DNA from 2 places in the Thalassotalea coralli genome. Region 1 is predicted to be linked to the other one. Evidence: predicted binding sites of a transcription regulator. Region 1 holds the regulator's gene; the other holds the start of a gene.
What was found. The regulator MetJ, encoded in region 1, represses methionine synthesis genes. The targets are predictions, from matches to a motif close to TAGACGTCTAGACGTCTA.

Region 1 (3,424 bases):
TTTCGATATCGAAGTAAAGCATAAAACTGTTGAAGAATTCGTTAGCACTGTTGCTAATATAGCTGATAGCTTCGGTGGTATTAACCTTGAAGATATTAAAGCGCCAGAGTGTTTTGAAATTGAAAAAGCATTAATTGAGCGTTGTAAAATTCCTGTATTTCATGACGACCAACATGGTACGGCAATCGTAACGGCTGCTGGCATGATAAACGCGTTGGAAATCCAAGGTAAACAATTAAGACACGCTAATATCGTTTGTATGGGCGCAGGTGCAGCCGCTATCGCTTGTATGGAGCTATTAATTAGTTGTGGCGCACAACGTGAAAAGATCTACATGTTAGACACTAAAGGTGTTGTTCATACGCGTCGTGACGATTTAAATGAATATAAAAAGCTTTTTGCTAACAATACTGATAAACGCACTCTTGAAGACGTGATTGATGGCGCAGACGTGTTTGTTGGTGTTTCTGGCCCAGATCTTCTTAGTGAAGAACATGTAAAAATGATGGCGAACAATCCAGTTATCTTTGCTTGTTCTAACCCTGATCCAGAAATAAAGCCAGAAGTTGCCAAGGCTGCTCGTGAAGATGTGATCATCGCAACAGGTCGTTCTGATTACCCGAACCAAGTTAACAACGTATTGTGTTTCCCGTTTATCTTCCGTGGTGCATTAGATGTTCGCGCTCGCACAATTAACGATGCAATGAAAGTTGCTTGTGTGCATGCAATCCGTGAATTGGCGAAAGAGCCTGTGCCACAAGAAGTATTAGCGGCAAGTGGTGAAACTGCATTAGAGTTCGGCAAAGATTATATTATTCCAAAGCCAATGGACTCTCGTTTATGTGGTCGTGTTGCTAAAGCCGTGGCACAAGCCGCGGTTGATTCTGGCGTTGCTGCTTTAGAAATGCCTGAAAACTATATGCAAAACGCATAAAGCTTGATTATTCTATAGTGACACGGCAATGTGTCCTGCCGTTCACTATAGTTTTGTTCAAGTAAGTGATTGTATGGCTAAGCCCAAACTCAAAGCATTTCTATTTAATCTCCTCGTTTATCCTGGCATAGGTCAGCTAACATTAAATCGCCCGAAACGAGGTTGGCTGTTAATCAGCACCTTTACTTTTGCCCTAGTGTTATTCTTTTACGAGGCAGTATCTAAAATTATGCCTTTAGTGGAAAAAGTAAAAACGGGTAAACTTGCGTTAACGCAAACGGCCATAGCGAAGGAAATGCAGTTAAACCCAATTTACTTAGATTGGGAGTTAATTACTTATCTGTTATTGGTATTATTGTTCGGCTGGTTGTTCGGGCTTGTCGATTGCCTAATAACGGCAGAAAGTGATAGCGAAATAAATTGATGGCGACAAAAAAGGAAGCTTAAAGCCTCCTTTTATTACACGGATTTTCGTGAATTGCTACTCGTTTTCGTCAGATTCGTATTGACTAAAATCAGTAATACCTTTTTCTTCAAGAATTTTGCGAACGCTTGCGGGTAACTTTTCTTCGTTATCTTTCGCAAGATCTTCGTCACTCGGAAGTGGTTGACCGGTAAATGCGTGCAAAAACGCTTCACATAGCAACTCACTATTAGTTGCGTGGCGTAAATTATTAACTTGGCGTCTAGTACGCTCGTCAGTTAGTACTTTTAATACTCGTAGTGGAATTGAAACGGTTATTTTCTTAACTTGTTCACTTTTTTTTCCATGTTCAGCATAGGGATTAATATATTCCCCGTTCCACTCTGCCATGCGTACCTCAATGATAAAACCTAATTACAATAAGAGATTTTACCCGTTAGATAGCATGAGTCAATAATGAAAGTGTAGAAGTTTAGAAGTCTAAAGTTGTTGCATGGAAAATTTAAAAGGTTTAGACTTTTGGACGTCCAAACATCTAAAACGGCATTTTTTGGTAAGGTAACGCACATGACAGACAAAAAACTAGCAACAACAGCGGTAAGAGCTGGCATAAATACTGATGAGCATCATGGCGCAGTTATACCTGCGATCCATTTATCTAGCACGTATGCGTTAAAAGGGTTTAACGATAAACGCCAATTCGATTATTCTCGAACGGGTAACCCAACTAGAGCGACTTTTGCTCAAGCTATTGCTGATTTAGAACAAGGTGCTGTTGGTATTGTGACCAGCACCGGAATGTCATCTGTGCATCTTATCTGTCAGTTACTTTCTGTCGACGATACCGTGGTTATCCCACACGATTGTTACGGTGGCAGTTATCGTTTATTTACTCATTTAGCCAAAAGAGGGCAGTTTAAGCTTGTTGTTGTTGACCAATCAGATCAAGATGCATTGGATAAAGCTTTAGCTCAGAAACCTAAGTTAGTGTTAATTGAAACACCGAGTAACCCTTTAATGCGCTTGGTGGATATCAAAGCTATCACAGCGCAAAGCCAAGCAGCTGGGGCGTTAGTTGCGGTAGATAACACCTTTTTATCGCCAGTATTGCAACAGCCGTTGTTACTGGGTGCCGATATTGTTTTCCATTCAACTACAAAATTTATTAATGGTCATAGTGATGTTGTGGGTGGTGTGTTAGTGACACGTGAACAAGCGCTAGGTGAAGAGTTAGCTTGGTGGGCAAATTGTATTGGTATTACAGGCTCTGCGTTTGACAGCTACTTAGCGCTTCGCGGTTTAAAAACATTACCTGTTCGTATGAAACAGCACCAAGAGAACGCTAATCAAGTGGCGTCGTTTTTAAAAGAGCACCCTGCAGTAGAAAAAGTGTATTTCCCTGGATTTGAAGATCATCAAGGTCATGAGTTAGCCAAACAACAACAATACGACTTTGGCTCAATGATGAGTTTTGAAGTAAAAGGCGGTGTCGAGGCTGTTAAGAAGTTATTTGCTAGCGTTCAGTTGTTCACCCTAGCGCAATCCCTAGGTGGCGTAGAGAGCCTAATTAGTCATCCTTCAACAATGACTCATGCAGGCATGGAATTGGAAGCACAAATAGCTGCTGGTATCAGCCAGTCGTTAGTACGATTGTCTGTAGGCATTGAAGACATCGAAGATATAATTGAAGATTTGAATCAAGCTTTGCATGCTAGCCAAGCATAATCTTTTGTAGGTAAACCGAATTAAGTAGTCGTTGGAAGAAAAATGAACAGTCCGTCAAATGCAGAAAATCAGTTAACTGCTCAGCAAAATCAATTGCTTAAACACGCCACTAATGTGCACAAATTTGGTGGAAGTTCCCTCGCAACTGTTCAGTGTATTCAGCGCGTAATTGATATTATTCGACAACATTGTCAGCTACATGACGTAATTGTGGTGTCGGCAAATGGCGATACAACTGATGCGTTATTTGCTTTGTTTCAGTTAGCACTTGAAGAAAGTCATGAGTTGACGGATGCAATATCTGCGCTTGAACAAAGTCAGCTCCTGCTTATTGATGAGTT
Region 2 (3,424 bases), on a different contig from region 1:
GATACTCGTAATGATTATGAAGTGGAGATTGGTACATTTGAAAATGCTGTTAATCCAAATACAGAAACGTTTAGAGAGTTTCCAGAATACGTTGCCCAAAACTTAGATAAAACTAAGCACAAGAAAGTTGCGATGTTCTGTACTGGCGGTATTCGTTGCGAAAAATCGACTGCTTATTTAAAAGAGCAAGGATTTGAAGATGTTTACCACTTAGAGGGCGGCATCTTGAAGTACTTAGAAGAAGTAGAAGAAAAAGATTCAATGTGGAAAGGCGATTGTTTTGTCTTTGATGGACGCGTTGCTGTAACTCATGGCCTTGAACAAGGCATTTATGATCAATGCTTTGCTTGTCGTTATCCAATCACTGAAGAGGAAAAACAAAGCGAGCATTATATTAAAGGTGTTAGTTGTCCTAAGTGCGTAGATAAATATACGCCTGAGCAACGTGAACGTTTTGCGGAACGAGAAAAGCAAATTAACTTAGCGAAAGAACGCGGTGAAAATCACATTGGTGGTGATGTAGAGCAGGTGATTGCTCAACGTAGAGCTGATAAACTGGCAGTGAAACAGGAACAAGCAAAGAAGTAGTATCTTCGTAATACTGCTTAGTGAATTGAGTAAATAATTTTCACATAAAAAAAGAGCGGCAATTGCCGCTCTTTTTTATGATTAAGAAGCTTCTTAGATGCCCGCAGATGCGCGCAATGCGTCAGCCTTGTCTGTTTTCTCCCAAGAGAAAGCAGTAAATGTGTCATCGCCAACAGTCATTTCAAATGGTTCACGTCCAAAATGTCCGTAAGCTGCAGTTTCACGGTACATCGGGTGTAATAGGTCTAGCATTTTAGTAATGCCATAAGGACGTAAATCAAAGTGTTCACGTACTAACTCGATTAACTTATCTTCAGATACCTTACCTGTACCAAACGTCTCGATTGAGATAGAAGTAGGCTCAGCAACACCAATTGCGTAAGAAACTTGAATTTCACAGCGATCAGCAAGTCCGGCAGCTACAATGTTTTTCGCAACATAGCGACCTGCATAAGCAGCACTGCGATCAACTTTTGATGGATCTTTACCTGAGAAAGCGCCGCCACCATGGCGAGCCATACCGCCGTATGTATCAACAATAATTTTACGACCGGTTAAACCACAATCGCCAACAGGGCCACCGATAACGAATCGACCCGTTGGGTTAATAAAGTACTTAGTGTCTTCGTTTAATAACTCAGCTGGTAACACCGCTTTAATAATGTTTTCCATTACTGCTTCGTGTAGGTCATCTTGTGATATTTCAGGGTTGTGCTGTGTCGAAAGTACCACAGCATCAATTGCAACTGGCTTATTATCTTCATATACAAACGTTACTTGAGATTTCGCATCTGGACGTAACCAAGGTAATACACCCGACTTACGCATTTCTGCTTGACGCTCAACTAAACGGTGTGAATAGTAAAGTGGGGCAGGCATTAAGGTTTCGGTTTCGTTTGTTGCGTAACCAAACATTAGACCTTGGTCACCAGCACCTTGATCTTCTGGCTTTGCGCGATCAACACCTTGAGCGATTTCGGTAGATTGTTGACCTATAAGGTTCATAATGCCACAGGTTTCGCCATCAAAACCTACATCTGAAGAAGTGTAACCGATGTCACAAATTACTTTACGAGTTAAATCTTCTAAATCTACCCAAGCAGAAGTAGAGATTTCACCAGAAATAATTGCGACACCAGTTTTAACCATAGTTTCACAAGCAACGCGAGCGTGCTTATCTTTAGCAATAATTGCGTCTAATACCGCATCAGAGATTTGATCGGCAATTTTATCTGGGTGACCTTCTGAAACAGATTCAGAAGTAAAGTAATGTCTAGACATAAGACCTCATGTATTCATTTAAAGTCAGTTTTCGATAATGGAAAGCATTGTACCTAGGTTAATTTATAATATCTACTTTTTTACGCCTAGACGTCTAAATGGCCTAAAATGAACTTTTGCCTATTAGTCTTCCTCACTAATATAAAAAGCGAAGCTTAATTAGCGTTGCGAATCGATAGTAAAGTGCTATCAATCTCAAAGGGAAAATAACGGTTCCGGTAAAGTGTACGTTAAGGTCTAGCGATTAGATCTTTGCATGTAAAATAAATACTTATAAATTTAAACTTTCTATCAGTAATTTTTCTTGCCATAGCTGAGATGCTACAGCGCTAACTTTGTCTGTTAGATTCGTCGAGTAAAAGGAGCGAATTGGTTGAAACATTGGTTCGGCAAGCATTTGCTTAACATTGAGCGTCCTACTGAGTTGCTTTGTTACAGGTTCTGATGTTTCGATAATATTAATGTGCTCACCGGCTAATGTTTGAAGCTGATCTTTGATAAAAGGGTAGTGGGTACACCCTAAAACAACGGTGTCGACATTTTTTTTCACTAAAGGATTAATGAAACTTTCAAGTAATGCTTTAGTTGCCACCTTATCTTTTAAACCTGATTCAATAAGGTTAACAAGTCCTGGGCAAGCTTGGGTATAAACTTCACAGCCGTTACTATGTTCTTTAACTAACTGTATAAACTTATCGTTTTTTGACGTCGCTTGAGTCACTAAAATGCCTACTTTCTTATTGTCACTTGCTAGGGCAGCGGGCTTTATTCCTGGCTCAACTCCAATAATAGGAATCTTAATTCGCTCTCGTAACTGGTTGATAGCACTTACCGTTGCGGTATTACATGCAAGTACTATCGCTTTTACACCTTGCGAAACCAGGTAGTCGGCAATTAAGTTAACCCGTTCGATAATGGCTTGTTCACCTAGTTCTCCATAAGGTGCTTTTAAGTGATCTGCAATATATATAATAGATTCTTGAGGTAATAACTGTGTAATGCATTTAGTGATTGACAGGCCGCCTAAGCCAGAATCAAAGATACCTATTGGAGAGTGTTTTAATGCGTGCAAAGTGTTATCGGGGTAATTCAGAACTTGCTATGTTATATGACCTTTTTACTTGAAAGTAAAGGTATGGCTTCTGGAAAACGACAACTAACGTTAGACCCATGAACACCGGGTGTTCAGGGCGGAAATTGTGCTATCACCGTAGGCTTCCTGATACGTGTCAGGCTTGCACAATAGCAATAACTTAATTCCCTTAGGTAAAACTTATCGGCTCAGGGACATAGTTAGCCATCGTCCCCAGAAGACATGAGTTAATTATACTAAAACAAATGCTATGTTCTAAGTTTTTTTTGTGACAAATGGTTTGTTTGTAGAGGGAGTAGTCAGATTGAATAGAAGTTAAGCATTAACGTATTGTTATGCTTGTTTTTTGTCACCGGAAACTGCTTGTTCTATGGTATCTTGCAGTAAATCGATTTGACCTTGCATTTTGGCGCGTTCTTCTTCGAATTGTGCCTCTTTGGCTTGCAAGTCGTTAGCTAGGTT

Region 2: the regulator MetJ is predicted to act here: its motif matches at 1,949-1,966, upstream of metK (methionine adenosyltransferase).

Annotation. Positions count from the first base shown of each region.
Region 1 is NZ_JBVVBK010000003.1:19,298-22,721, reverse strand. It holds gene ACOB80_RS08370 (malic enzyme-like NAD(P)-binding protein) at 1-934, shown strand, start outside; gene ACOB80_RS08365 (hypothetical protein) at 1,008-1,358, shown strand; gene metJ (met regulon transcriptional regulator MetJ) at 1,416-1,748, opposite strand; gene metB (cystathionine gamma-synthase) at 1,926-3,083, shown strand; gene metL (bifunctional aspartate kinase/homoserine dehydrogenase II) at 3,126-3,424, shown strand, end outside.
Region 2 is NZ_JBVVBK010000010.1:885-4,308, forward strand. It holds gene trhO (oxygen-dependent tRNA uridine(34) hydroxylase TrhO) at 1-588, shown strand, start outside; gene metK (methionine adenosyltransferase) at 682-1,869, opposite strand; gene murI (glutamate racemase) at 2,141-2,941, opposite strand; RNA gene ssrS (6S RNA) at 3,005-3,185, opposite strand; gene ACOB80_RS19630 (cell division protein ZapA) at 3,296-3,424, opposite strand, start outside.